Regions from separate parts of the Streptomyces sp. CG4 genome, predicted to be linked through region 1. Evidence: riboswitches for the same ligand, from Rfam matches in the RefSeq annotation. Region 1 holds a riboswitch; each other region holds the start of a gene.
What was found. Region 1 has a riboswitch for cyclic di-AMP ahead of AB5L52_RS17505 (NlpC/P60 family protein). Riboswitches for the same ligand answer to the same signal wherever they lie in the genome.
Positions count from the first base shown of each region.

Region 2: another riboswitch for cyclic di-AMP. It lies ahead of AB5L52_RS26365 (transglycosylase family protein); the one in region 1 lies ahead of AB5L52_RS17505 (NlpC/P60 family protein).
Region 3: another riboswitch for cyclic di-AMP. It lies ahead of AB5L52_RS37415 (C40 family peptidase); the one in region 1 lies ahead of AB5L52_RS17505 (NlpC/P60 family protein).
Region 4: another riboswitch for cyclic di-AMP. It lies ahead of AB5L52_RS18435 (transglycosylase SLT domain-containing protein); the one in region 1 lies ahead of AB5L52_RS17505 (NlpC/P60 family protein).

Region 1 is NZ_CP163525.1:3,873,564-3,881,035, forward strand. It holds gene AB5L52_RS17495 (M23 family metallopeptidase) at 131-1,693, shown strand; gene pcrA (DNA helicase PcrA) at 1,734-4,226, opposite strand; cyclic di-AMP (ydaO/yuaA leader) riboswitch at 4,488-4,657, shown strand; gene AB5L52_RS17505 (NlpC/P60 family protein) at 4,665-5,864, shown strand; partial or broken gene AB5L52_RS17510 (hypothetical protein) at 6,282-6,859, shown strand; gene AB5L52_RS17515 (hypothetical protein) at 6,883-7,236, opposite strand.
Region 2 is NZ_CP163525.1:5,772,267-5,779,738, reverse strand. It holds gene AB5L52_RS26385 (exopolyphosphatase) at 21-1,046, opposite strand; gene AB5L52_RS26380 (DUF501 domain-containing protein) at 1,086-1,619, opposite strand; gene AB5L52_RS26375 (septum formation initiator family protein) at 1,650-2,126, opposite strand; gene eno (phosphopyruvate hydratase) at 2,260-3,546, opposite strand; gene AB5L52_RS26365 (transglycosylase family protein) at 3,897-4,586, opposite strand; cyclic di-AMP (ydaO/yuaA leader) riboswitch at 4,589-4,763, opposite strand; gene AB5L52_RS26360 (transglycosylase family protein) at 4,946-6,106, opposite strand; gene AB5L52_RS26355 (cytochrome P450) at 6,299-7,472, opposite strand, start outside.
Region 3 is NZ_CP163525.1:8,143,211-8,150,682, reverse strand. It holds gene AB5L52_RS37425 (ATP-dependent Clp protease proteolytic subunit) at 84-719, shown strand; gene AB5L52_RS37420 (hypothetical protein) at 727-1,032, shown strand; cyclic di-AMP (ydaO/yuaA leader) riboswitch at 1,374-1,605, shown strand; gene AB5L52_RS37415 (C40 family peptidase) at 1,609-2,082, shown strand; gene AB5L52_RS37410 (LysE family translocator) at 2,090-2,707, opposite strand; gene AB5L52_RS37405 (LysR family transcriptional regulator) at 2,791-3,702, shown strand; gene AB5L52_RS37400 (ATP-binding protein) at 3,713-4,150, opposite strand; gene AB5L52_RS37395 (helix-turn-helix transcriptional regulator) at 4,365-5,228, shown strand; gene AB5L52_RS37390 (DUF397 domain-containing protein) at 5,238-5,459, shown strand; gene AB5L52_RS37385 (8-amino-7-oxononanoate synthase) at 5,516-6,643, opposite strand; gene bioB (biotin synthase BioB) at 6,791-7,472, shown strand, end outside.
Region 4 is NZ_CP163525.1:4,057,419-4,064,890, forward strand. It holds gene AB5L52_RS18420 (ATP-binding cassette domain-containing protein) at 1-524, opposite strand, end outside; gene AB5L52_RS18425 (outer membrane lipoprotein carrier protein LolA) at 601-1,803, opposite strand; gene AB5L52_RS18430 (polyprenyl synthetase family protein) at 2,248-3,258, opposite strand; cyclic di-AMP (ydaO/yuaA leader) riboswitch at 3,863-4,075, shown strand; gene AB5L52_RS18435 (transglycosylase SLT domain-containing protein) at 4,080-4,571, shown strand; gene AB5L52_RS18440 (HAD family hydrolase) at 4,816-5,628, opposite strand; partial or broken gene AB5L52_RS18445 (FAD-dependent oxidoreductase) at 5,762-6,963, opposite strand; gene AB5L52_RS18450 (ATP-grasp domain-containing protein) at 7,009-7,472, opposite strand, start outside.

The DNA of each region.
Region 1 (7,472 bases):
CCCGAAACACCGCCGAATGCCCGTTTCCCGCCAACGCGAAACCAGCTGAAGATTGTCGCGCCCAGGTACCGGCGGGTACAGTCACCGCACTGCTCTGGCAGCCCCTGTTGTCGAGGCGAAAGAGAAGTTGGTGAACGACCGTCACCCGTCGGGGATCATGACGACCCCGGCCCGGGCTTCCGACGCCTCCGCCGCGCACTACGCGCCGTACGGAAGCCATGAAGCCCCCTACGGTGACTTCACCACGTACGGCGACTACGGCACCACCGGTTTTCCGGACGGCACCGGCTCCTTCTCCACCGATCCGCTCTTCGGCAGCCTGCCCGGCCAGCAGAGCACCGGCGCGTACGACACCACGCAGTGGCAGACCAGTCAGACCCCGCACTACGACCCGTACGCGGCCCACCACGCCGCCTACGGCACCGGCGCCCACGACACCACCGCCTGGACGGTCCCCGCCCAGGCGACGGGCAACGACACCAGCGGCTGGGGGTCCCCCCTCTGGGAGAGGGACGCGACCGCGTGGCTGGAGCCCGACCAGTCCGGTGTCGCCGAGCCGACTCAGCAGTGGGAGTGGGGCACCCAGACCTTCGAGACGGGCACGTACGACGCCACGCAGTGGAACTCCGGCGGCCAGACCGTGCCCGCGCAGGCTGCCGAACCGTTCGACCAGCACGCCACCGGTGCCTTCGACCAGGTCGGCGACCCACAGGCCACCGGCGCCTTCGCGCACGTGCCGTACGAGCAGCCGGTGCCTTACGAGCAGCAGGTGCCGTTCGACGACCAGGCGCCGTACAGCGACGGGACGCCTTACGAGGGCGGTGTCTTCGGTGAACAGCCGTCCGGGGCCGACGAGTCGGCCGCCACGGGCCTGCTGCCCGCCGCGACCGATCTGCTGGACGACCAGGAAGAGGCCGCTCCGGCGCCGATGACCCGGGCCGGCTCACGCAGCGCCGCGCGTTCCCGCCGTCGTACGCCCGCCAAACGCTCCGCGCTGCTGACCGTCGCCGTGCCCTCGGTCTGTGTGATGGGGGTCGCCGGGATCGCCGCCGCCTCGGTCGGCGCCCTGACCGACGACTCCAAGGACGTCACCGCCTCCGCCTCGGACGCGCAAGCGGTCCAGCCGTCGGCCGCCAACAGCAAGCTGGACTCCCAGCTCACGACCCTCTCCGCGGGCGCCGAGAACTTCGCCGGCCGGGCGAGCCGGACGCAGGAGCGGATCGACCTCAAGAACCAGCAGGCGCTGGAGAAGAAGAAGGCGGCCGCGGCGGCCGCGCTCAAGGAGCGGCTGCGCCCGAAGTTCGTGCTGCCGGTCACGCAGAAGGGGCTCAGCGCTTTCTTCGGCCAGGCGGGCGTGAACTGGATGTCCGTGCACACGGGCATCGACTTCCCGGTGTCGTACGGCACCACGGTGATGGCCGCGACCGACGGCGTCGTCTCCACCAAGTGGAACAGCGCCTACGGCAACATGTTGATAGTGACGGCGAAGGACGGCACGCAGACCTGGTACTGCCACCTGTCCAGCTACCGCGTCACCTCCGGTACGAGCGTCAAGGCCGGCGATCCGATCGCCTACTCCGGCAACTCCGGAAACTCCACCGGCCCGCACCTCCATTTCGAGGTACGTCCCGCGGGCGGGGCGGCCATAGACCCGCTGCCGTGGCTGAGAAGCCACGGACTCGATCCGACCTGAGTATTCAGCGGGCCCTCGCCGACGGCGAGGGCCCTTGAAGTTACAGCTTCTCCACCGGCGCGTACCGCAGCAGCAGCCGCTTCGGCTTGGTGTCACCGAAGTCGATCGTCGCCTCCGCGTTCGCGCCCGTGCCCTTCACGGCGACGACCGTGCCGAGTCCGAACTGGTCGTGGGTGACGCGGTCCCCGACGGCCAGCGCGACCACCGGCTTCTCCGCCGTGCGCCGCGTGGCGAACCCGGAGGCGCCCGATGCCGAGGAGCGCGAGCGGGACGAGGACAGCGAGGCCGCGATCCCGGAGGCCGGGCCGGAGGACACCGGCGCCGCCGCGCCCGTCCGCTTCCACTCCACGTGGGCAGGCGGGATCTCCTCCAGGAAGCGGGACGGCGGGTTGTACGACGGCTGGCCCCAGGCGCTGCGCATCGCCGAGCGGGTGAGATAGAGCCGCTCCCGCGCGCGCGTGATGCCGACGTACGCCAGGCGCCGCTCCTCCTCCAGCTCCTTGGTCTGACCGAGGGCGCGCATGTGCGGGAAGACGCCGTCCTCCATGCCGGTCAGGAAGACGACCGGGAACTCCAGGCCCTTGGCCGTGTGCAGGGTCATCAGGGTGATGACGCCGGAGCCGTCCTCCTCCTCGTCGGGGATCTGGTCGGAGTCGGCGACCAGCGCCACCTGCTCCAGGAAGTCGGCGAGCGTGCCCGCCTCGCCTTCGCCGCGCTCCTGCTCGAACTCCAGGGCCACGGCGGCGAGTTCCTGGAGGTTCTCGATGCGGGTCTCGTCCTGCGGGTCGGTGGAGGCCTGCAACTCGGCCAGATAGCCGGTGCGTTCGAGTATGGCCTCGAGGACGGTCGTCGGTCCGGCGCCGGACTCGACGATCGTACGGAGGTCCTCCATCAGCGTGTTGAACCGCTTGACCGCGTTGGTGGAGCGCGCCGCCATGCCGTACGCCTCGTCCACGCGCTTGAGCGCCTGCGGGAAGCTGATCTTCTCGCGCTGGGAGAGGGCGTCGATCATCGCCTCGGCGCGCTCGCCGATGCCCCGCTTGGGCACGTTGAGGATGCGGCGCAGCGGCACCGAGTCCTCGGGGTTGGCGAGGACGCGCAGGTAGGCGAGGACGTCGCGGACCTCCTTGCGCTCGTAGAAGCGGACACCGCCGACGACCTTGTAGGGCAGGCCGACGCGGATGAAGATCTCTTCGAAGACACGGGACTGGGCGTTGGTGCGGTAGAAGACCGCGACATCGCCGGCCTTGGCCTCGCCCGCGTCGACCAGGCGGTCTATCTCGTCGGCGACGAACTGGGCCTCGTCGTGCTCGGTGTCGGCGACGTATCCGGTGATCCGCGCGCCCTGGCCGGCGTTGGTCCACAGGTTCTTCGGGCGGCGGGACTCGTTGCGCTCGATGACCGCGTTGGCGGCGGACAGGATGGTCTGCGTGGAGCGGTAGTTCTGCTCCAGCAGGATCGTCGTCGCGTCCGGGTAGTCCTCCTCGAACTGGAGGATGTTGCGGATCGTCGCGCCTCGGAAGGCGTAGATCGACTGGTCCGCGTCGCCCACGACGCACAGTTCGGCGGGCGGGATGTCGTACTCGCCAGGCGGTACGTCCACGTCCTCGGCGGCCCGCTCGCCGGTGCCGACCAGCTCGCGGACCAGGGCGTACTGGGCGTGGTTGGTGTCCTGGTACTCGTCGACCAGGACGTGCCGGAAGCGGCGGCGGTAGTGCTCGGCGACGTCCGGGAAGGCGCGCAGCAGGTTCACCGTCGTCATGATCAGGTCGTCGAAGTCGAGTGCGTTGGCCTCGCGCAGCCGCGACTGGTAGAGCGCGTAGGCCTGGGCGAGGGTCTTCTCGAAGCCGTCGGCGGCCTGGGCGGCGAAGTCCTCCTCGTCGATCAGCTCGTTCTTCAGGTTGCTGATCTTCGCGCTGAACGACTTCGGCGGGAAGCGCTTGGGGTCGAGGTCCAGATCGCGGCAGACCAGGGCCATCAGCCGCTTGCTGTCGGCGGCGTCGTAGATCGAGAACGACGAGGTGAAGCCGAGCTTCTTGCTCTCCCGGCGCAGGATGCGCACGCACGCGCTGTGGAAGGTCATCACCCACATCGCGTTCGCGCGCGGGCCGACGAGGTGCTCGACGCGCTCCTTCATCTCGCCCGCGGCCTTGTTGGTGAAGGTGATCGCGAGGATCTGGCCCGGGTGCACATTCCGCTCGGCGAGCAGGTGGGCGATGCGGTGGGTGAGCACACGGGTCTTGCCGGAGCCGGCGCCGGCGACGATGAGCAGCGGGGAACCGGCGTGCACGACCGCGGCGCGCTGGTTGTCGTTCAGCCCCGCCAGGAGGGCCGCCGGGTCGATCGCGGGGCGGGGGGCGCCGTCGCGGTAGTAGGCGTCCCGGTCCGGCGGCACGTCGAACTTCCCGCCGAACAGATCGTCCGGAAGCGACTCCGGAGCGTGATCGTCCTCGGGCGGCGGCGGGGTCTCCTCCTCGCGCCCGCGAGGGGTCTGGAGGTCCGCCAGGAAGCTGTCGTCAAAGAGGCTGCTCATCGCTCTCCGAGTCTAGGGCGCCCCACCGACAACCGTTCGCCGTCCCCGGAACATGGCCGGTTCGAGCGAGAGCCGGTCTTCACCGCCGAGGGACCCATCACCCACTCACGCTGCGGAACCGTCCGATGACACAGCCGTGAAACCGCCCTCAGGTCACGAAAATGTATCGGACATATCGCGCACCAACCTTCACAGGAGTCACACGAGTTGGCTAGCGTGCGGTCGGGCCGTACGACCCCTACCGGCGAACCCCGCCGGGCCGCGCGGCCTCCGCCGAGTCCGGCGTGCCCGCGTGGCGCCCGGAGCCGGGGACCCACCGATCCCGGGGTGAATCGGCCGACTCCCGCCCGGGACGACGCCGTAGGGCAACCCTTCCGAACCGCCGCCCGAACCCGACAGCTAACCCGGTAGGCGGTCCATTGGAAGGAGTCGCCTCCCTTGGCGTCGCATCGCAAGCCGCGCCCCGGCGGGACCATCGGCGCGGGCTTCCGCACCCCCGCTCTCGCCACCGCCGCCCTCACCTCCATGGCCGTGCTCTCGCAGAGCGCCGAGGCCGCCCCGGGAACCGATCACGCCAAGCCGAGCCTGGAGGAGGTCGAGAAGAAGGTCGATGACCTCTACCGCCAGGCCGAGTCGGCGACCGAAAAGTACGACGCGGCCAAGGAACGCACCGGCAAACAGCGGGGACGCGTCGACTCGCTCCGCAACGACGTCGCCCGGCGCACCGAGCGCCTCAACAAGGCCCGCGAGGAGCTGGGCTCCTTCGCCGCGGCCCAGTACCGCTCCGGCGTGGCCGCTCCTCCCACGGCCACGTTCCTGCTCGCGAACAACCCGCAGGACTACTTCGACCAGAGCCAGTTGATGAACCGGCTGACCACGCGGGAGAAGAGCGCGGTCGACGCCTACATCGGCGAGCAGGCCTCGACCATGAAGATGCGGCGGGAGGCCGCGCAGAGCCTGCAGACCCTCACGGACTCGCAGCACGACCTGCAGACCGCCAAGACCACCGTCCAGAAGAAACTCGCCTCCGCGCGCGAGCTGCTGTCGCAGCTGACGGCCCAGGAGAAGGCGCGGCTGGCCGAGATCGAGCGGCAGAAGCAGGAGGAGGCGGCGCGCAAGGCGGCCGAGCTGGCGAAGCAGCAGGCCGATCAGCAGGCCGGCTCGTCGTCGTCCTCGTCCACGGGATCCGGCTCCAGTTCTGGTTCTGGGTCCGGTTCCGGTTCTGGGTCCGGTTCGACGGGTTCCGGCTCCGGCGGCTCCTCGACGTCCGGCTCGTACGACACGAAGGCGGAGAAGGCGATCGCCTTCGCCCGTTCGCAGATAGGCAAGCCGTATGTGTGGGGCGCCACCGGGCCGGGCTCCTACGACTGCTCGGGCCTGACCCAGGCCGCCTGGAGAGCCGCCGGCGTCTCGCTTCCGCGCACCACGTACGACCAGGTCAACGCGGGCACCACGGTCTCCCTGGCGAATGCGCGGCCGGGTGACCTGGTCTTCTTCTACGACGACATCAGCCACGTCGGCGTCTACATAGGCAACGGCATGATGATCCACGCCCCGAAGCCGGGCGCGTACGTCCGCGAGGAGTCGATCTACTACGGCGGCGAATCGATCATCCACAGCGTGGTCCGACCGGGCTGATCGCCGCCGGGCCGGGGTACGCCCCGGCCTTCCGCGCTCCACGCGCGCGTGCCGCGTCTTTTGAACGCCCACGCGCGCGTGCCGGCGTCTTTGCCGCCCACGCGTGGGCAGCGGGTTCTTGCGCCCCATGCGCGTGTGGGGGCGTCGTGCTCCCCACGCGCGCCTGGCCCCCTTTTGCCACCCACCGCGCCTTGCGGTCTTTTGCTCCCGTCGTGCCTGGCGGCGTTCTTGCGGCTCACGCGCGCGTACCGACGTTTTCGCTGTCCACGTTTTCGCTGTCCACGTTTTCGCTGTCCACGCACGCGTGCCCTTCCCGGGCAGGGATCGCGTGGCTTCCGGCATCGGGCGCATGCCCGGCATCTCGGGTCTGCGTGCGGGGGTGGGTGGACCGGCTTCCCGCGGCCGGGGCCGCCGTGAGCAGTGTTCCTGTGTTGTGTGACCACACAGGGGCTGGCCGTGCTGGCGGCCACGCTGGCCGCGGCCGAGCGCACGGTGTGGCTCGCGCACACGGCGCTGGTGCTGTGCCGGCTGGGCCTGGTGCTCTACGGCTTCGCGCTGGCGCACTTCGACGTGCGGCAGGTGCTGGAGGGGACGGGCGACCACTGGATACCGGGCGGGGCGCTCGCCATCTCGGCGCTGACCGGGGGGCGAGACTGCTCATCGCCGGGGACGATGCGGGCCTGTATCTGTGGGACGACGACGATCGCGGTGTGCTGCGCGCCGTGACGGTCCTGCTGCTCGTGCTGGATCTGGCCTGGTGTCCGGTACTGCCGGCCGCCGAGGCGGCGCGGCCCCGGCTCGGCCACGACGAGCGGCGGTGGTCGACGGTGTTCCCGATGGGAATGACGGCGGCGGCACTGTCGGTCGCGACCGCCGTCGGTGTCCCGTGGCTCAGCCGGCCGGGACAGGTGCTGTTGTGGGCGGCCGTGGTGGTGTGGCTCGTGCTCGCCGCCGATGCGGTGCGCGCGGCCCGCGCCGGCGGCGGGGTCGGATGACCGTCAGGTCCACAGCACGGCCGTCAGGTCCACAGCACGGCGATGAAGATGTTCGCCATGGTCAGCAGGCCGACCGCGCCGAACGCGCCCTTTTCGATCTTCTCCTCGTCGCGCTTCACGTAGACCAGCCCGAGGATCACGATCAGCAGCGCCAGCTTGGCGCCGATCTTGATGGCGTTGACGTGGTGGTGGTCGGCCTGGTTGAGCCCGACCAGGATCACGCCGGTGACCAGCATGGTCACCGCGCCGTGCAGCATCCCGGGCACGAACCGGGCCGTGCCCTGGCCCATCGCCTTCATCTGAGTGAGGAAACCGCCGAGCAGCGCGGCGATACCGATGATGTGCAGGCCGACGAAGAGATGGATGAGTACGTCCATGAGGCCGGAGCCTAACCATGGGCACAGGGGCCTTGTGTCACCGGGCCCGGCCGCAGCCTGACGATCTTGTGGTGGAGGCCTTTCATCGGGCTCGCTCCGGTCTTGCATTTATGCGCCCCATAGCACCCCGCACCTCCCGCCCGTCCCGCTTTCCGCGGTTCGGTCACCACGCTGCGTGAAGGCGACGACTCCAGAACGGGCTCGCGGTCACATGCGGTCACATCTCGTTCTGTCGG
Region 2 (7,472 bases), 1.9 Mb from region 1:
CCGCTCCATGTCACCGTGGGTCAGCGGCCGCCCTTGCCCGCTTCCGCCTCTTCCGCCACCTTGAAGGCGATGCCGTCGAGGATGTCGTGCTCGCTCACCACGACCTCCGCCGCGCCGATCCGCTCCATGATCGCGAGCAGCACGAGGGCGCCCGCGCCGATGACGTCGACCCGGCCGGGGTGCATGGACGGGATCGCGGCGCGCTCGGCGTGCGTGGAGCGCAGCAGCCACTCGGTGATCTCGCGGACGCGGTCGTGCGAGATCCGGGAGTGGTGGATGCGCGCGGAGTCGTACTCGGGCAGCTCCTGGGCGATCGCCGAGATGGTGGTGACGGACCCGGCGAGGCCCACCAGGGTGTGCGCCTCGCGCAGCGGCACCGTCTGCTCCGCGAGGTCCAGGGCGGCCTCGATGTCGGCCCTTATCGCGGCGATCTGCTCCGCGGTGGGCGGGTCGGAGACCTTGCCGTCCCGCACCAGGTGACGTTCCGTCATCCGCACACAGCCGACGTCCACCGACCGCGCCGCCCGGACGTGCTCCTCGCCCACGACGAACTCGGTGGAGCCGCCGCCGATGTCCACGACGAGATACGGCTCGGTCATCTCGCCCGCCCGTCGCCCACCACCACCCTCAATCGAAGGGCGCTTCGCGCCCCCCTCGTTGTGTCCCGCCAGCTCTCTGGTCGCGCCGGTGAAGGAGAACTCGGCCTCCTGGTCGCCGCTGATGACCTCCGGCTCGACCCCGAGGATGTCCAGCACGCCGCGCACGAAGTCGTCCCGGTTCGAGGCGTCGCGGGAGGCGGAGGTGGCCACGAAGCGGAGCCGCTCGGCGCCGTGCTCCTTGATGATCTCCGCGTACTCGCGGCAGGCGGCGAAGGTCCGCTCCAGTGCCTCCGGAGCGAGCCGGCCGGTACGGTCGACCCCCTGGCCGAGCCGCACGATCGTCATCCGGCGGTCCAGATCGACGAGTTCACCGGTCTCGGGGTGCACATCGGCGACGAGCAACCGGATGGAGTTGGTGCCGCAGTCGATGGCGGCGACGCGGGTCATGGTCAAGCCCTTCTTCTCTCTGCTACTCGCCGGCGGCGTCTACTCGCAGGCGGCGTCGGCGCCGGGAACGACACACGCCCCCTTGGCCCACCACTCCGGCAGCATCGCGATCGCCTCGTCCCCGAGCGGGTTCACACCGGGCCCGGCGGCCAGCGAGTGGGCCACCAGGACATGCAGGCACTTCACCCGGTCCGGCATACCCCCGGCGCTCGGAAACCCCGTCAGCTCCTCGATCTCGTCCCGCCGCCGGATGTAGTCCTCATGCGCGGAGCGATACGCGGCGGCCAGCTCAGGATCCGTCTGCAGCCGCTCGGTCATCTCCTTCATCACGCCGTTCGCCTCCAGCGTGCCGATCGCGGAGGACGCCTTCGGGCAGGTGAGGTAGTACAGCGTCGGGAAGGGGGTGCCGTCGGGCAGCCGCGGCGCGGTCTCCACGACGTCCGGCTGGCCGCAGGGGCAGCGGTGCGCGATGGCCCGCAGGCCGCGGGGCGGACGGCCGAGCTGCTGCTTGAAGGCCTCGACGTCCGCATCGGTGGGCTCGGTGCGCGGGGTGGGCGGCGGGGGCGTTTGCATGACTGCTTCAGGTTGGCTTTCTATCGATTGCTACTGGTCGGAGGCGTCGGACTTGTCGACCCCGTCCCAGATGTTCGCGTACCAGGGCCGGTGGGCGGCCTTGAGGTCGTAGCGGGACTGCCTGGCCGTGCCCGGGTCGACGACGATGAACCCGGTCTCCCCGGGCATCACATAGTGCAGCCGGAGCCGGATCTGCTGCTCGGCGTAGGAGTCGTCCTGCCAGCGCGCCTTGAGGTCGCGCAGCTGCTCGACCCGCTTGCGGGCCTGCTCCTGCTGCCGCTGGAGGTCGGAGATCTGCGCGCGCTGGGTGACGTACTGCCGCATCGGATAGGCGAGCGCGACGATCATCGAGCACAGCACGAGCGCGAGCAGCGCCGCCCGGCCGGTGAGCCGGGAGCGGCGGTCCTGCCGCTTGCTCTGCGAGCGGTAGACCCGGGCCGCCGTCTGCTCGCCGAGCAGCCGCAGCCTGGTCGCGGTGGAGAACCGGTCCCGGTCCTTCACGGCCATGTCCCGCCTCCCCTTGTCCTGTGCGCTGCACACATCGTCCCGTGTACGGCACACGCGCGTACGTCCCCGCACACGGTACGGGACCGGGTACGGGGACGTACGTACGACTGGCTAAGCCTTACCCTCTACGGGCTCAGCCTTTGAAGCGCGGGAAGGCGCTGCGGCCTGCGTACACCGCGGCGTCGTCGAGGATCTCCTCGATGCGCAGCAGCTGGTTGTACTTGGCGACGCGCTCGGAGCGGGCCGGGGCGCCGGTCTTGATCTGGCCGCAGTTGGTGGCGACGGCCAGGTCGGCGATGGTGACGTCCTCGGTCTCGCCGGAGCGGTGGGACATCATGCACTTGTAGCCGTTGCGCTGGGCCAGCTCGACGGCGTCCAGGGTCTCGGTCAGCGAGCCGATCTGGTTGACCTTGACCAGCAGGGCGTTGGCGGTGCCCTCCTCGATGCCGCGGGCCAGGCGCTCCGGGTTGGTGACGAACAGGTCGTCGCCGACGAGCTGGACCTTGTCGCCGAGCTTGTCGGTGATGACCTTCCAGCCGGCCCAGTCGTCCTCGAACAGCGGGTCCTCGATGGAGACCAGCGGGTACGCGGCGACGAGCTCCTCGTAGTACTCGGTCATCTCGGCGGCCGAGCGGGACTTGCCCTCGAACTCGTACTTGCCGTCCTTGTAGAACTCGGACGCGGCGACGTCGAGCGCGAGCGCGATCTGCTCGCCGGGTACGTATCCGGCCTGCTTGATGGCCTCGATGATGAGGTCGAGGGCGGCGCGGTTGGACTCCAGGTTCGGGGCGAAGCCGCCCTCGTCGCCGAGGCCGGTGGACAGGCCCTTGTTCTTCAGGACCTTCTTCAGCGTGTGGTAGACCTCGGCGCCCCAGCGCAGGGCCTCGGAGAAGGACTCCGCGCCGATCGGGGCGATCATGAACTCCTGGATGTCCACGTTGGAGTCCGCGTGCGAGCCGCCGTTCAGGATGTTCATCATCGGCACCGGCAGCAGGTGCGCGTTCGGGCCGCCCAGGTAGCGGAAGAGCGGGAGGTCCGAGGCTTCGGAGGCGGCGTGGGCGACGGCGAGGGAGACGCCGAGGATGGCGTTGGCGCCGAGCGAGCCCTTGTTGTCGGTGGCGTCCAGGTCGAACATGGCCTGGTCGATCAGGCGCTGCTCGGTGGCGTCGTAGCCGACCAGCTCCGGGCCGATCTGCTCGATGACGGCGAGGACGGCCTTCTCGACGCCCTTGCCCTGGTAACGGTTGGAGTCACCGTCGCGCAGCTCGATGGCCTCGAAGGCACCGGTCGAGGCGCCGGACGGGACGGCGGCACGACCCGTGCTGCCGTCGTCGAGGCCGACCTCGACCTCGACCGTGGGGTTGCCTCGGGAGTCCAGGATTTCCCGGGCTACGACGACGTCGATGGACGGCACGAGCATCTCCTTCTTGGATGTGACGCTGGAAGTGCGAGGTGGTGTGCCTTACGGCTGTGCCTTGCGACTAGAGCCTAACCGTCTCCGGGGGATCGGCCACCGACCGACCGACCCGTGGATGGTGAGGGACATGCAGACGGTACCCATTGTTCACCGACGGAACAAATGGGGGCTCCGGTGATGCCGGGCTGAAGAGTGGGGAAACGGGGCGAGACACAAAAGACCCCGCCCCGGCGCGTACGGGGGAACACGCGCCGGGGCGGGGGGCCCGTGGGGACGGGGGGACCCTCACGGGAGCCTCAGTGTGGGGGGGTGGGGATGTGAGGGCGCTGCGGATCCGGCCGGAGCCGGATGTGTCACTTCAGGTGCAGCTGCTGGCCCGGGTAGATGAGGTTGGCGTCCTCGACGATGTCCTTGTTCAGCTGGAACAGCTTCTGCCAGCCGCCGGCCACGTGGTGCTTCTCGGCGATGGAGCTGAGGGTGTCACCCGTGACGACCTTGTACTCGCCGTCGCCCTTCTTGACCTTCTTGCCGGTCGGGGTGGTGACGGTCTTGCTCTTCGCCGGGGCCGTGCGCTCGGTGGAGCGGGTGGCGGCCTGCTGGTCGGTGGAGCGGGTGGTGGTGCCGGTGCCCTGGCTCGACGAGGTGGTGCTCGGGGCGGAGCCGTTGTAGGCGGCGCTCGACAGGCCCGTGCCGCAGACCGGCCAGGCGCCCTTGCCCTGCGCACCGAGGACCTTCTCGGCGACGGCGATCTGCTGCGCCTTGGTGGCCTGGTTGGCGGTCGAGGCGTAGGCGGTGCCGCCGTACGCGGCCCAGGTGGAGGCGGAGAACTGCAGGCCACCGTAGAAGCCGTTGCCGGTGTTGATGGACCAGTTGCCGCCGGACTCGCACTGGGCGACGGTGTCCCACTCGGAGGCGGTGGCGGCAGAAGCGTTGCCGGCCGCCATCAGCGGCGCGGCGACGGCGGCACCGGTGACACCGGCGAGCGCGACGACGCGGACAGCCTTGGACGGACGACGGTGCTTGCCCTTGCCGGAGAACAGCATGGAGATCCCCTCACCGACGCCTGCGAGGTGAGCTGTCGGGTTCGGGCCGGTTGAGTTGCCCGGCCGCACGCCCGCTGTCGCGGGCCTGCGGCTTCACCCCAAGCCGGTTCCGGCATCAACTGCCGGTTCCGGCGCCTACCTTGGGTCCCCCGCTCCTGCCTACGGCGCATGACGCGACGACTGTTCCCGGGCAACCGCTGGCAGGACTCGGCGTTGCGGATGCCGGGGCTCGTGGTGACGAGCGGTCCTGACCGTAGACAGGTGATCGGCGGAATTTCAAAGACGATCAGGGCTTCTGAGACTCATCCCACACTTTCGCCAAACCGGACATTAAGCGCGAAGTGGGGCGCCAACTGCCGTTATTCGGCGTCCTTTTCGCCCCCGACTTTCAGGGTCTGACCGGCGGTGATGTGGTTCGGGTCGGCCCCGATGACGTTCTTGTTGCCGTCATAGAGCGCGTGCCATCCGCCGTCGACGCCAAGGGAGTCGGCGATCGAGGCGAGGGAGTCGCCCTCGCGGACGGTGTACGTGTCCCGTTCGCGCCCGGCGTGACGGCCGGACTGTGCGTCGTTCTGACCGTTTGCCGCGCTTTCGTCCGCACTCCCGCCACGGTGACGTCCACCGCTGCTGAGCGCGCCGGTGTCAATCAGGCTCCAAGAGCCGTCGGACTGCCGGGAATTGTCCGACTCGTCCGCGCCGGGCGTCGCCGTGGGCGAGCCCTCGCTCCCTTGCCGGCTCCCGTCGCCGTTCGAGTCGGACTTGTGAGCCTTGTCATCCTTGTCGGACTTGGGGGTGCTCGCACCTGTGGAGCCGTCGGTCGCCTCCGGGGTCCCGGTGGCGTCCTTGCCCGGGGTCGAGCCGGGGGCCGGCGTGGCGCTCGCGCCGGACGAGGAGGAGCCGGAGGCATCCGAACCGGGGGAATCCGAACCGGATCCGGAGCCCGAGCCCGAGCCTGCGCCCGACTCGGAGCCGGTGCCGGACGTGGAGCCGGTGCCGGAGCCGGAACTGGAACCGGAACTCGACCCGGGCGAGGACGAGTCCGCCAGACCGGACGGGCCGGAGCCGCCGGCGGAGCCGGACCCGTCACTCGCGCCACCCGACCCACCGGAGCCGCTGACGCCGGGGTCCACGTCGACCGAACCGGAGTGGGAGGTCAGACCGGCGGTCAGCGCACACATGGCCCATGGCGTGGTGCCCTGGTCGGCGAGGATCTTCTCGGCGACGGCGATCTGCTGGGAGCGGCTGGCCTGGTCGGCGCTGTCGGCGTACTGCGTGCCGCCGTACTTGTCCCAGTCGTCCTGCGAGATCTGCAGTCCGCCGTAGTACCCGTTCCCGCTGTTCGCGCTCCAGGAGCCGCCGCTCTCGCACTGGGCGACCCTGTCCCATGTGGTGCCGTCGGCCGCGTTGGCGTTCGCGGCGCCGAGCAGCGGGATGGCGATCGCGGAGCCGGTCACTCCGGCCGCGACGAGGAGGGCCGGAGCCTGACGGGGGCGACGGTGACGACCGTTCCCGGAGAGCATGCGGATGCCTTTCGTGCGACAGCGGGACCGGCGCGGCGCCGTGATGCACGTCGCCACGCCGATGGGTGAACGTATCGGCAGACGATCACTTGTCACAAGTTAATGCCGCGCAGATCACGTGAAGATCACAGAGTTGAACCCGCTTCGTGTTAACCCTGCTACGGCTTTGCCGGTTCTACGGCTGTGCCCGTGCTACGACTGTGCCCGTGCTACGGCTCTGCCGGCGGCCGGGGTGAACTCCACGGGCAGGGTGCGCAGGCCCCGCATGATGAGCCCGCCGCGCCAGCGCAGCTCGGCCTGATCGCCGGCGAGCCGCAGGTCGGGCAGGCGGGTGAGCAGGGTGGCGAGCGCGGTCTGGCCCTCCAGCCGGGCGAGCGGCGCGCCGAGGCAGTAGTGGATGCCGTGGCCGTAACCGAGGTGCTGGTTGTCACGCCGGGAGAGATCCAGCACGTCCGGGTCGGCGAACCGCTCCGGGTCCCGGTCCGCCGCCGCGAGCACCACGAGCACCGGATCCCCCTGCGCGATGTCCTGCCCGCCGACGGTGAGCGGCTCGGTGGCGAACCGCCAGGTCGCCAGCTCCACCGGGCCGTCGTAGCGCAGGAGTTCCTCCACTCCGGTCTCCAGCAGATCCTTGTCTCCGCCGGCCAGGGACCGCTGGAGCCGGGCGCGCTGCTCGGGGTGGGTGAGCAGGGCGTAGGTGCCGTTGCCGATCAAGTTCACGGTGGTCTCGAAACCGGCGAAAAGCAGGATGAAGGCCATCGCGGCGGCCTCGTTCTCGGTGAGGTGCTCGCCGTGGTCGGAGGCGCGGATGAGGCCGGAGATGAGGTCCTCGCCGGGCGCGGGCTCGGCGGGCAGCGCCTCGCGCTTCTTGTGGATCAGCTCGGCGAGGTAGCCGCGCATCTTCTTGACGGACCGTGCGACTCCGCCGCGCGGCCCGCCGCCGTGCCGGATCATCATGCCCGCCCAGTCCCGGAAGTCGTCCTGGTCCTCACGGGGGACGCCGAGCAGGTCGCAGATGGCGTAGATGGGCAGCGGGAAGGCGAACTCGTGGATGAGGTCGGCCGAGCCCCGCTCCGCGAACCGGTCGATGAGCTGGTCGGTCAGCTCCTGCACCCGGGGCGCGAACTCGGCGACCCGGCGCGGGGTGAACGCCTTGCTGACCAGTCGGCGCAGCCGGGTGTGGTCCGGCGGGTCGATGTTCAGCAGATGCGTCATCAGCTCGGCCTTGCGCTCGCCGGGAATGCCGGTCTTGCCCTTGGCGTGCGCGGGCTCGTCGTGATGCGCGGGATTCTTGCTCAGCCGCTGGTCGGCGAGGGCCTGCTTGGCATCGGCGTACCGGGTGACCAGCCACGCCTCGACCCCGCTG
Region 3 (7,472 bases), 4.3 Mb from region 1:
CCCCATTCTAACGTCACGTACGTCCTGTACATTTTTTACAGAAGCCGAGCCCACCGGGGCCGTGCGCCGAGAAGGGGTGTCCCATGTCCCGAGCTTTCGCCCGTCATGTCCTGCCCGAGTTCACCGAGCGCACCAGCGGCGGCGTGCGCACCCTCGACCCCTACGGCAAGCTCTTCGAGGACCGGATCGTCTTCCTCGGCACCGCGCTCGACGACGCGGCCGCGAACGACGTGATGGCCCAGCTCATGTACCTCGAACACGCGGCCCCGGAGCGGGACATCACGCTGTACGTCAACTCCCCGGGCGGCACGTTCAGCGCCCTGACGGCCGTCTACGACACGCTGCGCTACGTCAGCTGCGACGTGGCGACCTACTGCCTGGGCCAGGCCGCGTCCCACGCCGCGCTGCTGCTCGCGGCCGGCACCCCGGGCAAGCGGTTCGCCCTGCCCGGCGCACGCATGGTGATCGAGCAGCCCCGGCTCGCCGAGCCGGTGCAGGGCCAGCCCAGCGACCTGCTCATCCAGGCCGAGGAGCTGACCCGGGTGCGCGCGCTGATGGAGGAGATGCTCGTACGGCACACCGGGCGCACGGCGGAGCAGGTACACCGGGATCTGGAGCGGGACGTGATCCTGGACGCCCCCGCGGCGGTGGCCTACGGCCTGGTGGACGGCATCGTGCCCAGCCGGCGGAGCATGCCCGGCGCACCGGACGCGAAGTGAGCCGCCGATGCTGCCGGACCTGCCGCCGCTGCCCGCACTGACGCGTGCCGAGGGCGATCTGATCGACCGTTATCTGGAGGCGGCCGACCTGCTGGGCCGCGTCAATCCCGCGCACGGCGGGGACACCTACCACGGGCTGCGCGCGGCCCAGGCCCTGGTACGCAAGGCCGCAGAGCTGCGCGACGCCCTCGCGTTGATGCACCAGCGGGGCGAGACGGAGCTGCACCGGGACACGCTGGCACGGGCCTTGCGGGTCCTGGACGGTGAGCGTCGTACCGCGCGCGTCGCGCTCCCGCCCGACGGCGGCCACTGATCCGGACGCCCGACCGGCCGGACATGATCCGAATGTCGACACGGCTCGCGAGGAGCGGCCTCGAAACAACCCGAACGGGGCACCGCCGACCGGTGGATATCCAGGCCGCTTTTCAGGCTTTCAGACTTGCACACTGCGCGGGTCCCGGGCCCGGGACGAGTTGCTCCGCCCCAGGTCCGGGGCTACGACCGGGATCTGACGATGCCTTGAACAGCACGTTGTCCACCCGAACGAGTGAGTGGTGAGTAACGCCACAAATCCCCGATTCCGTTGGGATTTTCAGACAGCTGTAGGTGAAGATCCCTGTCTGACGACAAGCCCCCGCCACCGCGGCGGGGCGGTCCGGGCGGACGCCGAATCCTGCCGCCGCCCGGATGACCGGTCGACAGGAGTGGATCGGCAGGAGTGGAGGACCCGAGCAAGACGGGTCACCGGAACGGAAGTTCGTCTGTTCGTCGCGGACGGCCGGAGGTTCCGAGCAGCCCTTGGGGTGAAGCCGCGGCAACGCGGCCGGGCAACTTCGCCAGCCCGAATCCGACAGGTCATCCTTCACAGGCGGCTGACGAAGGGTTGCGCATGACTGCGCTCAATCGTGTCCCGTCGCTCATGGCCCGGGCCGGAACGGCCTCGGCACTCACCCTCGCCGCCGTCGGCGGCTCGATCACGGTCCCCGGTCTGGCTCCTGACGCCTCGGCCGCGACCCTCGCGTCGAAAGCACTCCAGGTCGCGGCCTCCAAGCAGGGGGCGCCGTACCAATGGGGGGCAACCGGGCCGCACAGGTTCGACTGCTCGGGCCTGACGCTCTACTCGTTCAAGAAGGCGGGCAAGAGCCTGCCGCGCACCGCCGCCGCACAGTACAACACGTCGCACCACATCTCAGCCGGCAGCCGGAGGGCCGGTGACCTGGTGTTCTTCCACTCGGGTTCCTACGTCTACCACGTCGGCATCTACGCCGGTCACGGGAAGATCTGGCATGCACCGAAGACCGGTGACGTGGTGCGGCTCCAGAAGATCTGGACCTCCAGCGTCTGGTACGGACGGATCAACTGACCCGACGTCAGGCCAGGAGCGGCTCCAGCAGCAGAGCCGCTCCCAGCACCGTCAGCGCCACCCCGGTGCCCGCCTGGAGCCCACGGGCGGCCCGGGGTCGGCGCAACCACCTGCCCAGCCGGTCCACCAGCAGCACGACCGCCTGGAACCACACCAGTGCCAGCGTGCAGACGATCAGCGCGAGCAGCAGTGTCCGGGGCAGCGCATGGCTTCCGGCGGGCACGAACTGCGGCAGCAGGCTGAGGAAGGTCAGCGACGCCTTCGGATTGAGGACGTTGGTGACAAAGCCCTGGCGCAGCGGGTGTGCCGCCCGGGCCGCCGTCTCCTCGGGTGCCTCGGCGGACCCGCGCAGCGACCACAGGGTGCGCACCCCCAGCTGCAGCACATAGGCGCCGCCCAGCAGCTGCATTGCCCGGAACAGCGCGGGGACGGCCACCAGTACGGCCGCGACGCCTGCCACCGCCAGGGTGGCGTGCACCAGGAGCCCGCCCGCGATGCCGAGCCCGCAGACCGCGCCGGCCCGGCGCGAGACCAGCGCGTTGCGTACGACCACGGTGAAGTCGGCGCCCGGCATGGCGACGAGTCCGGCGGCGATCCCGGTGAAGGCGATGAGCTGTGCGTCCATGCCGCCAGCGTGCCCCGGCGGAACCTTCAGCAGGTATTTCGGATTCTCTGAGTGAGCCTAAAGGAATGCTTTAGGCTGATGGGGTGTACGACCCCACTCGGCTGGCCGCGCTGGTCGCCGTGGCGGAGGCCGGCTCGATCACCCGGGCCGCCGACCGGCTCGGCTACACCCCGCCCGCCCTCTCCCAGCAGCTGGCCAAGCTGGAGCGGGAGGCGGGCACCGCGCTGCTGGTCCGCCATCACCGGGGAGCCCGGCTGACCGAGGCGGGCGAGGTGCTGGTGGCTCGGGCCCGGAGGGTGCTCGACGAACTGGAGCGGGCCCGGCACGAACTGGCGCGGCTCACCGGACTCACCGGCGGCACACTGCGGCTCGGCACCTTCCCGACCGCCGGGGTGCATCTGCTGCCGCCTGCGCTGAGCGCGTTCCGCCGGGCGCATCCGGAGGTCACCCTGTCGGTCGCGGACTACGACCCGCCGGCCGGGGTCACGGCGGTGGCGGCCGGCGAGGTGGACCTGGCGCTGACCCACACCTATCACCCGGCCGAGCCCGTGCCGGTGCCGTCGTCGGTGCGTCTGGAGCCGGTCCTGGTGGAGGAGCTGGTGCTGGTGACCGCACCGGGACACGCCCTGAGCAGTGCCTCGTCCCGGCTGCCGCTGGCGGAGCTGGCCGGGCAGCCGTTGATCAGCATGGCGCCGCACCATCCGGCCCGGCGCGAGGTCGAGGCCCTGCTCGCCGAGGCGGGCGCCACCCCGGCACTGCTGGTCCCGACGCCCGGGTACGCCGTGGTGTGCGCGCTCGTCAGCGCCGGCCTCGGCGTGGCCGTCGTACCGGAGATGGTGGCCCGCACGGCCGTCACACCGGTGGGGGTGCGCCCCCTGGAGCCGGGCCGTCTGCGCCGGACCATCTCGGTGGCCCACCGCGCGGACGAGACGACTCCGGCCGCGGACGCCTTCCGGGCGCTGCTGCGCGGAGCCTTCCGCCGAGCCGGGCGATGACGACCGGGGTCTACGGCACCGGCTCCACCGGAGACGTCCACGGGAGTTCGATGGAGATGGTCTTGCCGCCCTCGCGGGTGGGGCGGACGAGGAGTTTGCCGCCGCATTCGGCGGTGAGCCAGCGGATGATGACCATGCCGCGGCCGTTGTCCTGCTGGACGGCGGCAGGCAGTCTCTTCGGAAATCGCGGGTGACTGTCCGTGACGCCGATGCGCAGATGTTCGTCACGGTCCAGCGCGATGTCGACCGTGAAGGTGGGTGACTGCCCGAAGGTGTGCTGTACGGCGTTCGTGGCGAGTTCGGAGACGATGAGGCGGACGGTGTCGGCCACGTCGGTGTCCGACGGCAGGCCCCACTCCGCGAGCGTGCCCACGACGTACGAGCGGGCGGCGGAGACCGAGGCGGGATCGCTCGGCAGAGTGACGGATGCTTCCAGATGGTCTGCCATGGCGACGTCGTCCCTTTCCCACGGGACCGCAGTCCGACACGGAGCGGAAGGGTTCGAGTACGGTCCCGGACTGGTGCTTGCTCGTCAGCCTGCCATCACCGGGCCGGTCACGGGGAGCGATCCACCAAGATATGCATATATCTGTCGCCCGAAGCGGTGAACTCTACGACGCGAGACCGTATTTGGGCGGCCCGGAAGGAGTAAGGAGGAGCCCATGCAGAACGGGCCGGCGGTGCGGCGCCGCAAACTGGGCGCCGAATTGCGCACGCTGCGTACCGGTGCGGGGCTCACGAGCGGTGAGGCGGCCCGGCTGGTCGGCTGGCACCAGTCGAAGGTGAGCCGGATCGAAACCGGTGCCAGCGGCGCGAAACCGGCCGATGTGCGGTTACTCCTGGACGCCTACGGGGTCCACGCCGGGCAGCTGCGCGAGCTGCTGCTGATGCTGGCGGGCTCCGAGGAGGCGGCGGGCGACCGGCACCACTGGTGGCACGCCTACCGCGGGGTGCTGCCGCCCACCTACCGGGATTTCATCAACCTGGAGTCGCAGGCGAGCGCGATGCGCACCCTGGAGACCACGGTCGTACCCGGCCTGCTGCAGACGCCCGAGTACGCCCGCGCGGTGACCCGGGCGGCCGTGAAGGACCTGGACGACGAACATCTGGACACGCTGGTCGAGGTGCGGCTGGCCCGGCAGGACGTGCTGCGCTGCGAACGGCCGCTCAGGCTGAGCGCGGTGCTGGACGAGGCGGTGCTGCGGCGCGAGATCGGCGGCCCCGAGGTGATGGCCCGCCAGCTGGAGCGGCTGCTGGACGCGGCCCGGCTGCCCCAAGTCCGGCTCCAGGTCCTGCCGTTCGGGGCAGGCGCGCATGTCGGCCTCACCGGACCTTTCGTTATCTTCTCATTTTCGAGCACTTCTGATCTGGACGTAGTTGTTCTCGACCAGTTGACGAGTAGCCTCTACCTGGAGCGGAAAGAAGACCTCATGGCCTACACGGAGGCCTTCGACACCCTTCGGATGCACGCCCTTTCACCCGAGGAATCGTTGGATTACATCGCCGGAATAGGTGACGGCGCGTAAGGAGGCACCATGCCAGCACTGCCTCGTAACGTCCCTGCCAGTACCGATCTGCACGACGTGCAGTGGCTGCGCAGCAGCTACAGCACGGGAGCCAACAACTGCGTGGAGACGGCCCGGCCGCGCTCCGGCCCCTGGGCCGGGCTGCTCGCCGTGCGCGACTCCAAGAGCCCCGCCGGACCCGCGGTGTTCTTCTCCGACCGGAGCTGGGCGGGGTTCCTCACCGCGCTCTGATCAGAACCGATCACAGGTAATCACTCCTAGGTGAAGCACGGCCGTGTCACGCCGACTCATGGTCGCGTTTCGCCGATGACCCGTACAGCGCGTTCGATCTCCGCCCCGGACAGGTCCGCCCGGGCGGTCAGCCGCAGCCGGGAGATGCCGTCGGGCACGGAAGGAGGACGGAAGCAGCCCACGGCCAGCCCCGCGGTACGGCAGTCGGCCGCCCAGCGCACCGCCTGCTCCGGGGACGGAGCCCGTACGGAGACCACCGCGGCATCCGGACGCACCGCTTCCAGACCCGCGGCGGTCAGTCGTGCGTGCAGTTCCGCGGCCACCGCACGGGCGCGCGCCGCACGCTCCGGTTCGCGCACGAGCAGCCGCAGTGCCGCGAGCGCGGCACCGGCTGCCGCCGGGGCCAGGCCCGTGTCGAAGATGAAGGTCCGGGCCGCGTTGACCAGATGGCCGATCACCCGCGCCGGGCCGAGCACCACGCCGCCCTGGCTGCCCAGCGACTTGGACAGGGTGGCCGTGACCACCACGTCCGCGGCGCCCGCCAGCCCGGCCGCGTACGGCGCGCCCTGGCCGCCCTCGCCCAGCACCCCGAGCCCGTGCGCGTCGTCGACGACCAGCCCCGCGCCGTGCTCCCGGCACGCCTCGGCCAGCGCGGTCAGCGGGGCCCGGTCGCCGTCGACCGAGAACACGGTGTCGGAGACGACGATCGCCGGCCCCTGGTGGGTGGCCAGGGCCTTGCGCACCGACTCCGGGTCGGCGTGTCCCACGACCTGCTTCTCGCCCCGGGCGAGCCGGCAGCCGTCGATGAGCGAGGCGTGGTTCCCGGCGTCGGAGACGATCAGCGAGCCGTGCGGGGCCAGCGCGGTGACCGCGGCCAGGTTGGCGGCGTAACCGGAAGAGAAGACCAGCGCAGCCTCGAAACCGCAGAAGGCGGCCAGTTCGCGCTCCAGCTCGGTGTGCAGCTCGGTGGTGCCGGTGACCAGCCGGGAGCCGGTGGCACCGCCGCCCCAGAGCCGGGCGGCGCGGGCGGCCGCCTCGGTGACCTCGGGGTGGTGGGCGAGGCCGAGGTAGTCGTTGCTCGCCATGTCCAGCAGGGCCGAGTCGGCGGGGCGGGGGCGCAGGGTGCGGACGAGTCCGGCGCGGCGACGCGCCTCGGCCTGCTCGTCGATCCAGCCGAACGCCATGGGTCCTCCAAGGCTTTTGTAGGTAGCGGACAGACCCTAGCCGTACGGTCGGCCGCCCAGGGTGTGGCAATACCCACACGGTGAACCGTCTCCGTTGTGCAAACTCTCCTTGGCCCGGAGCGGTCCCGTAGGACAGGATCAGGCCTCATGGACCTGCTGAAGACGCTGGTGGACAAGGGGCTTCGGCGTGAGCTGCCGACCCGCGAGGAAGCGCTCGCCGTACTGGCCACCCCTGACGACGATGTGCTCGATGTGGTGGCCGCGGCCGGAAAGGTGCGCCGGCACTGGTTCGGGCGACGGGTGAAACTCAACTATCTCGTCAACCTCAAGTCGGGCCTGTGCCCCGAGGACTGTTCCTACTGTTCCCAGCGGCTCGGCTCGAAGGCCGAGATCCTGAAGTACACCTGGCTGAAGCCCGACGAGGCCTCCCAGGCGGCCGCCGCCGGTCTCGCGGGCGGCGCCAAGCGGGTCTGCCTGGTGGCGAGCGGACGCGGCCCGACGGACCGGGACGTGGACCGGGTCTCGGAGACCATCAAGACGATCAAGGAGCAGAACGAGCAGGTCGAGGTGTGCGCCTGCCTCGGTCTGCTCTCCGACGGCCAGGCAGAGCGGCTGCGCGAGGCGGGCGCGGATGCCTACAACCACAACCTCAACACCTCGGAGTCCACCTACGGGGACATCACGACCACCCACACGTACGCCGACCGGGTGGACACGGTGAACAAGGCGCACGCGGCCGGCCTGTCCGCCTGCTCCGGTCTGATCGCGGGCATGGGCGAGAGCGACGAGGACCTGGTCGACGTCGTCTTCTCGCTGCGCGAGCTGGACC
Region 4 (7,472 bases), 180 kb from region 1:
CGCTGCTTCATACCGAGCGAGTACGCCTTCGCCTTCTTGCCCGCTGCCGCCACGAGGCCCACCCGGTCCAGGGCGGCGGCGACGCGGACGCGGCGGGTGCGGGGGTCGGCGGTCGGGTCGGCGTCGTCGTAGCGCAGCAGGTTGTCCCGGCCGGAGAGGAAGCCGTACAGGGCTGGGCCCTCGATGAGCGCGCCGACCTGCGGCAGGACGGCACGGGCCGCCCGGGGCATCGGGCGGCCCAGCACGCGGGCCGTGCCCGCCGTCGGCTCGATCAGGCCCATCAGCATGCGGATGGTGGTGGTCTTGCCCGAGCCGTTCGGACCGAGGAAGCCGAAGACGCTGCCCGCCGGGACGGTCAGATCGAGCCCGTCGACGGCGAGCTGTCCACCGCGGTAGCGCTTGGTCAGACCACGAGCGACGATGGCCGGCTCCTGCGCCGGCCCGGGAGCCGGGGCACGCTGCTCGGCGTGCCCCGCGCCCCTCGCATCTGCCGCGTCCCGGTCCGTGGCGGACGGCTCGTCCATCGGCTCCCCCCTCGATTCGTCCTGCCCCCGAAGGGTCAACGTACGATCGCGTCCCGCCGTGCCCGGAAGGGGTCGGTCACTTCGCCGCGTCGGCCGCCTTCACCAGGGCGTCCTTGGTCACCGCGCCGGCGTACACCTTGCCGTTGTCGGTGATCAGGGCGTTGACCAGGCGAGTGGAGAAGACCGTGCCCTTGCCGAACTTGCCGGAGACCTTCTCGCCGAGCGAGCCGAGGAAGCCGCCGACGTCACCGCCCTTGGAGCCGGTCGGCAGGGCGCCCTTGGCACCGGTGTCGAAGGTCGCGATGGACGTCCAGCCCTTGCCGAGGACGCCCGCGCCCTTCATGCCGCCCTTGGCGAAGCCGTCGCCGGACTCGCGCCCGTGCCGCCGGGCCGCGGAGTCCTGCTTCTCGTCCGTCACCTTCGCACCCTTGGGCGGGGTGAAGTCGAAGGTGGAGCCGGCCGGCTTGGCGAAGGAGACCTGGGTGAAGCCCGCGTCGAGGACGGCGGCGCCGCCGCTCTTCGGCGTCAGCGTGAACTTCAGCGGCATGCCCGTCTTCGCGTCGACGGCGATGCTGATCGCGCCGACCGTGGTGCCGGACTGCCGGGGCTTGATCAGCAGCTTGTAGGCGTCGCGGCCGGCGACCTGCTCGGTGCCGTCGACGGTGACGGACGTGGTGCCGTCCACCGACTTCAGCGCCTGGTCGGCGAAGTCCTTCGGCGTGGCCGGGGGCTCGGCCTTGCGGTCCTTGCCGGAGTCGGCCGAGGTGGAGTGGTGGACCGCGTTGCTCTTGCTGTCGTAGCCCCACACGTCCTTCCCGTGGTGGATCAGGCTGTACTCGGAGCCGCTCTCCAGCAGCGACAGCTTCTGCTTCTCCGGGCCGTCGGCGGCGACGCGCAGCGTGTGCGTGCCGGAGAGGAGCGAGGTGAGCTGGGACTGCGGGTCGGCGGAGGAGCCGTCGCCGGAGCCCTTGGCGGCGCCGGAGGCCAGGCTGTTCTCCAGGCCGCCGAGGTTGGGCAGGCCGAGGTCGGTGTTGATCCGCACGGTGCCGGACAGCTGCTGCACGTCCGACTTGGCGATCTTCTCGATGAGCTGCTTGGCGGTGATCCTGGGCAGGTCGGGGTCACCGGAGGCGGCGAGCGCCGGGACCAGCCCGATCGTGGCCGCCGCGACCCCCACCACCGCGACCGGGACCGCGTAGCGAGCGGCCTTGCGGCGTCCGGCGCGCGGATCCTCGTCCCGCGTGGCGTCCGCTGCGTCGTCGGTTTCGTACGGTGCCATGTGTGCCTTACCTCCGTTGTCGGCGGCGGCTGTCCTCACGCTGGTCCACCAGAGCCGCCATTCTCACCCGAATCGGTGAGGGGTGGTGATTTCCGTGCTTCCATCTCACCAAATCGGCCTTGAGGAAGCGTCAGACCACGGAGCCAACTCCGTGTACGACTGCGGTATGACACGTAGCGGCGGCGACTCCCCCGACCCGTAAGGGTCTCACCGGAACGGGCGGAGCCGTAAGGGGACGCAAAGGGGCGGGGCGCAGGGCCGTACGACTGGCTGCGCCGCGCAGCGTGACCACGGCGGCCTTCGGCGATCGTCCCGGGCAGCAGCCGACGTGGCGCCGACCGGGCAGCCGGCGCGGGTCGGCCGGACGTCAGCCGAGACGGCCGGCCGGGGACCGGGCAGCCGGCCCGGGTCGGAAAGGCGCCGGCCGAGGCGCTCGGCCGGACGTCAGCCGGCGCGGTGGACCACCGCGTCGCACAGCTCCATCAGTGCCGCCTTGGCGTCGCACTCCCTGAGCGGCGCCAGCGCGGCGCGAGCCTCCTCCGCGTAGCGGACGGTGTCCCGGCGGGCCTGCTCCAGCGCGGGGTGCGCGCGCAGCGCGGTCAGCGCCTCGGCGTGCCGGGCGTCGTCGCTGAGGTCGGAGTCGAGCAGCTCGCACAGCGCGAGGTCCTCGGGCAGCCCCAGCCGGGCCGCCCGCTCGCGCAGCCGCAGCACGGGCAGCGTCGGGATGCCCTCGCGCAGGTCGGTGCCGGGGGTCTTGCCGGACTCGTGCGAGTCGGAGGCGATGTCCAGGACGTCGTCGGCGAGCTGGAAGGCGACCCCGAGCCGCTCACCGTACTGGGTGAGCACATCGACGACCGTCTCGTCGGCGCCCGACATCATCGCGCCGAACCGGCACGAGACCGCCACCAGCGACCCCGTCTTGCCGCCGAGCACGTCCAGATAGTGCTCGACCGGGTCGCGGCCGTCCGAGGGGCCTGCGGTCTCCAGGATCTGGCCCGTGACCAGCCGCTCGAACGCCAGGGCCTGTACCCGGACCGCCTCGGGGCCGAGGTCGGCGAGGATCTGGGAGGCACGCGCGAAGAGGAAGTCGCCGGTGAGGACCGCGACGGAGTTGCCCCAGCGGGTGTTGGCACTGTCCACACCGCGCCGCACGGCCGCCTCGTCCATGACGTCGTCGTGGTACAGCGTGGCGAGGTGGGTCAGCTCCACGACCACGGCCGACGGTACGACGCCCGGCGCATAGGGGTCGCCGAACTGGGCCGCGAGCATCACGAGCAGCGGCCGGAACCGCTTCCCACCGGCTCGCACGAGGTGCTGCGCGGCCTCCGTGATGAACGGGACCTCGCTCTTGGTGGCCTCGAGCAAGCCTTCCTCGACAGCCGCCAATCCGACCTGGACATCGGCTTCCAGAGCCTGGTCCCGCACGCTCAGCCCGAACGGCCCGACGACGGTCACGAGGGGTCTCCTGTCTGCAGGTGTCTGCTGGCGATTACACGGTTTGTCGATAGGTCGCTGCCATCACTCAAGTCAGCGTATCCGGTCCTCTTTCGATCACCGATAGCGCCCACCGGTCCAGCCCAGGCGGTATCGGATCATGACCGGTATGTTTTTGATCAAGTGGTAAGAGCGGACATTTATCGACTTAACAGGAATCTGCCCGCTTTGTCGCGAACCGGACGGCGAGCGGAGTAACGCGCACACCTCCCTCCGCGCGACCTTCCGTACGGCCCTCCGCACACCCCTCCTCGCGCCCCCTCCGGGTGGACGCGACCACTACGACAACGACGGGCACCGCACCACGGGTTCCACCGCCCAACCGAACCGCCCAAATCCCCCATGTCCGATTTGACTTGATTTGCCATTTCGTGAGTTGGGTCACGTGCGCCCATCGATCCCCGCATCCGCCCGACCACCCCTTCCCCCCTTGCCGTGTCGGCGAGTTGGCCATTGGCAACCGCAAAGGATCAAGCACCCCATACGGCGCAGATCAAGGTCAAATGGTGCGTTGTGTGAATCCGGTACTTGTTCCCGACATGTGCTCTCGCATACGTTCCCGGCCACCAGGCGGACGCCGAATCCTGCCACCGCCTGCGTAACCCCATCTACGAACTCATTCATAGGGCAGGAGCGGGGGACCCAGGTAAGTCGCCGGACCGGACGGCACACGTCGCACCGGAACGGCTAGGGGTGAAGCCGTGCCTCTCCGGAGGCGCGGCCGGGCACCTCCCCGCCCGAACCCGACAGCTCACCTCGCAGGCGTCGGAGAGGACTTCCCCATGCCTGCTTCCGCTCAGCACCGCCGTACCCGCAACAACCGTCTCGTCCGCACCCTCGCCGTCATCAGCACAGGTGCCGCCGTTCTCGCCCTGCCGCTCATCGGCGCCACCAGCGCCTCCGCGGCCACCGGCAAGACCAGCACGAAGGTGTCCACCACCCCCGCCGGGTACCCGAACAACCTCAACGGCTGGATCCGCGAGTCGCTCGCGATCATGGCTCAGAAGGGCATCCCGGGCAGCTACAACGGCATTTACCGCAACATCATGCGGGAGTCCTCCGGCAACCCGATGGCCATCAACCTCTGGGACTCCAACGCCGCCGCGGGCACCCCGTCCAAGGGCCTGCTCCAGGTCATCCAGCCGACCTTCAACGCCTACCACGTGGCCGGTACGGCCTTCGACCTCTACGACCCGGTCGCCAACATCACCGCGGCCTGCAACTACGCCGCCGCGCGCTACGGGTCGATCGACAACGTCTACAGCGCGTACTGACAGCCGCCGCCCCTTAGGCGGACCGGAACGACACCGGCCGTCCGGCACGTCCCCGCACCTGACGGACGGGGACGTGCCGGGCGGCCGCCGGGCATCCACCGGACCCACCGCGGACGGCCGCGCGCCGATGTGGCCGTCGACCGGTTCCGTACCGACGTGCCGGTCACTCGGTCGCGTACTGGTGCGCCGGTCACCGGGTCGGGTACTGAGGTGCCGGCCACTCGGCCGGGTACTGAGGTGCCGGTCAGTCGGTCGGGAACAGTCCTTCGAGGACGACCGCGATACCGTCGGCCTCGTTCGACAGGGTGATCTCATCGGCCACCGCCTTGAGTTCGGGATGTGCGTTGGCCATGGCGACTCCGTGTCCGGCCCAGTCGAGCATCGGGATGTCGTTGGGCATGTCGCCGAACGCCAGAGCCTCCTGTGCGGCGATGCCGAGCCGCTCGGCGGCGAGCGCGAGGCCGGTGGCCTTGGTCACCCCGGACGGCTGGAGCTCCACGGTCCCCGGCCCCGACATGGTGACCGTCGCGAGCGAGCCCACCACCGCGCGCGCGATGGCCGCCAACTCGTCGTCGGGCAGCGCGGCATGGCGCAGCAGCACCTTGCTGATGGGCTCGCACCACAGGTCGTCGCGCCGGCCGACCCGCACCGCGGGCAGGGTCGGGTGCGGCATCCGATAGCCCGGCTCGATGAGCGTGAGCCCGTCGACGCCGTCCTGGTCGACGGCCGCGTAGACCTGCCCCACCTCCGCCTCGATCTTGCCGAGCGCGGTCTCGGCCAGCTCCCGGTCCAGCCGCACCGACCACAACAGGCGCCCTGATCCGGCGTCGTAGACCTGCGCGCCCTGCCCGCACACCGCGAGCCCCGTGCAGCCGAGGTGCGCGAGGAGGGGCCGTACCCGTGGGGCGGGGCGGCCCGTCACCACCAGGTGCCGGGCACCGGCCCGCGCCACCCGTGCCAGCGCGGCCAGCGACCGCTCGGAGACGGTGTCGTCGCCGCGCAGCAGCGTTCCGTCCAGGTCGGTGGCGATCAGTGCATACGCGGGGGAGGCTGCCATGATCAGAGAATACGGATACCGCGCCCTGCCGACTCATCTTGTAGTCCTGCGTACTTACGTACTGATCAGCCTCAAGTGGCGCCCGCGGGCGCCTTGATGACGTCGTCCACCGCTTTCCCTGCCTCGCGCGGATTCACCCGTGGGCCGCCGCCAGGTGTTTCGCCAGCCGCGGGGAGGCGAACTCCGTGCCGCAGACGAAGCGCATCACCGGGCCGTACGACGACGCGGCCGGCAGGCCGGTGAAGTACAGGCCGGGCACGGAGGAGACATAGCCGGAGCCGAGCTTGGGCGTGCCACGGCTCACCGCGAGCCGCGTGCGCAGTTCATGGCCGAGGAAGTCCATCGCCGCGATGTCGACGCGGTAGCCGGTGGCCGCGATGACGTGGTCGGCGGTGAGCCGCTCGGTGCGCCCGCCGTGCGTGCGCACCGTGAGCACGGGGCTGCCGTCCGGTGCCTCGGCGGCCACGACCCGCTCGACGTCCTCCACCTGCACGGCGCTCTCGAAGCGCTGGCGCAGCCACCAGGCGCCGAGCGGTCCGAGGACGCGGCGGACCAGGTAGTGGCGGGTGGCCTCGGGCAGATAGCGGTAGGGGTGCGGGTAGTGGCTGAGCGCCCACAGCGACCAGGCGTTGCCGAACGGGGACTCGGGGCGCAGCTTCGGCTGGTCCCAGGGCGGGGCGCCGAAGGCGACCCGGCCGCGCCGCGCGCGACCACACGCACGCGTGCCCCCGCTTCGGCGGCGAGCGCCGCCGTCTCCAGCGCGGACTGGCCGGCGCCGATCACGATCAGCTCCTTGCCGTCGAACCTGCCCAGGTCGTGATGCTGGGAGCTGTGCGAGACCGGGCCCGTGGGCGCCGGTCCGTCGGCCGCAGCTCCCTTGAGCTCCGCCGGCAGGTGCGCGAGGCCGGACAGCCCGGTGGCGACGACGACCGCGCGCGCGGTGAACATCTCGCCCGAGTCCAGCTTCAGTTCGAAGCCGCCGCTCTTGTCGCGGTCCACGGCGACGACCCGCACCCGCTCCAGGTCGGGGACCAGCTGCTGCTGGAACCACTCGCCGTAGCCGATGAACGTCTCCACCGGGATGATGTCCTCGTCGGTCACCAGGCGGCGGATGCCGGCCGCGTCGCAGTAGTCGACGAGGGTGTGGCCGGGCTGCGGGCAGTCGAAATTCGAGGCGGCGGGTGTCGACTTCAGGAGCATGCCCTCGGGCATGTGGTCGCGCCAGCTGACCATGGGGTCGCCGAAGACGCGGACGGGGATGCCGCGCGCCCGGAGATGGGCGGCGGTGGACAGGCCGAACGGCCCGGCCCCGATGACTGCAACCGGTCGAGTCACGAAGTCCCTCCCCAGGACACGGTGCGCCACTCTTGGTGGCCTTGCCTACTTCGTGGAGGTGCTGCTGCCGCGGCGGTTGGTCCGCCACAGCTGATAGAGGTGCTTCGCGCCCGGGCGCACGAAGCGGGCGAGCATCGTGAGGAACGGCAGCGGGTCGTCACCCGCGAGCCAGGCCAGCTCCGTCCCGCTCGCCCGGGCCGGCGCGTGCGGCGTCGTGTAGCCGCTGCGGCGGTAGGCGAGGAGGGCGGGCAGGTCGATGTTCTCCACGATGTAGCGGTGGCCGGCGCGCTGTTCCCCCTCCGGTACGGCGCGGCCGGTCAGATTCAGATGCATCGCGCGTACGACGTCCACGCCCGACTCGCTCTCGAAGAGGCGGAACTGGGCGCCCATGCGCGGGTTGAAATCCAGGAGCTTGTACTGTCCGTCGCGCCGGTCGAAGCGCAGGTCGAGGTCGATGATGCCGCTGTAGCCGATCTGTTTGATGAAACGTGCGGCGAGGTCGGTGAGTT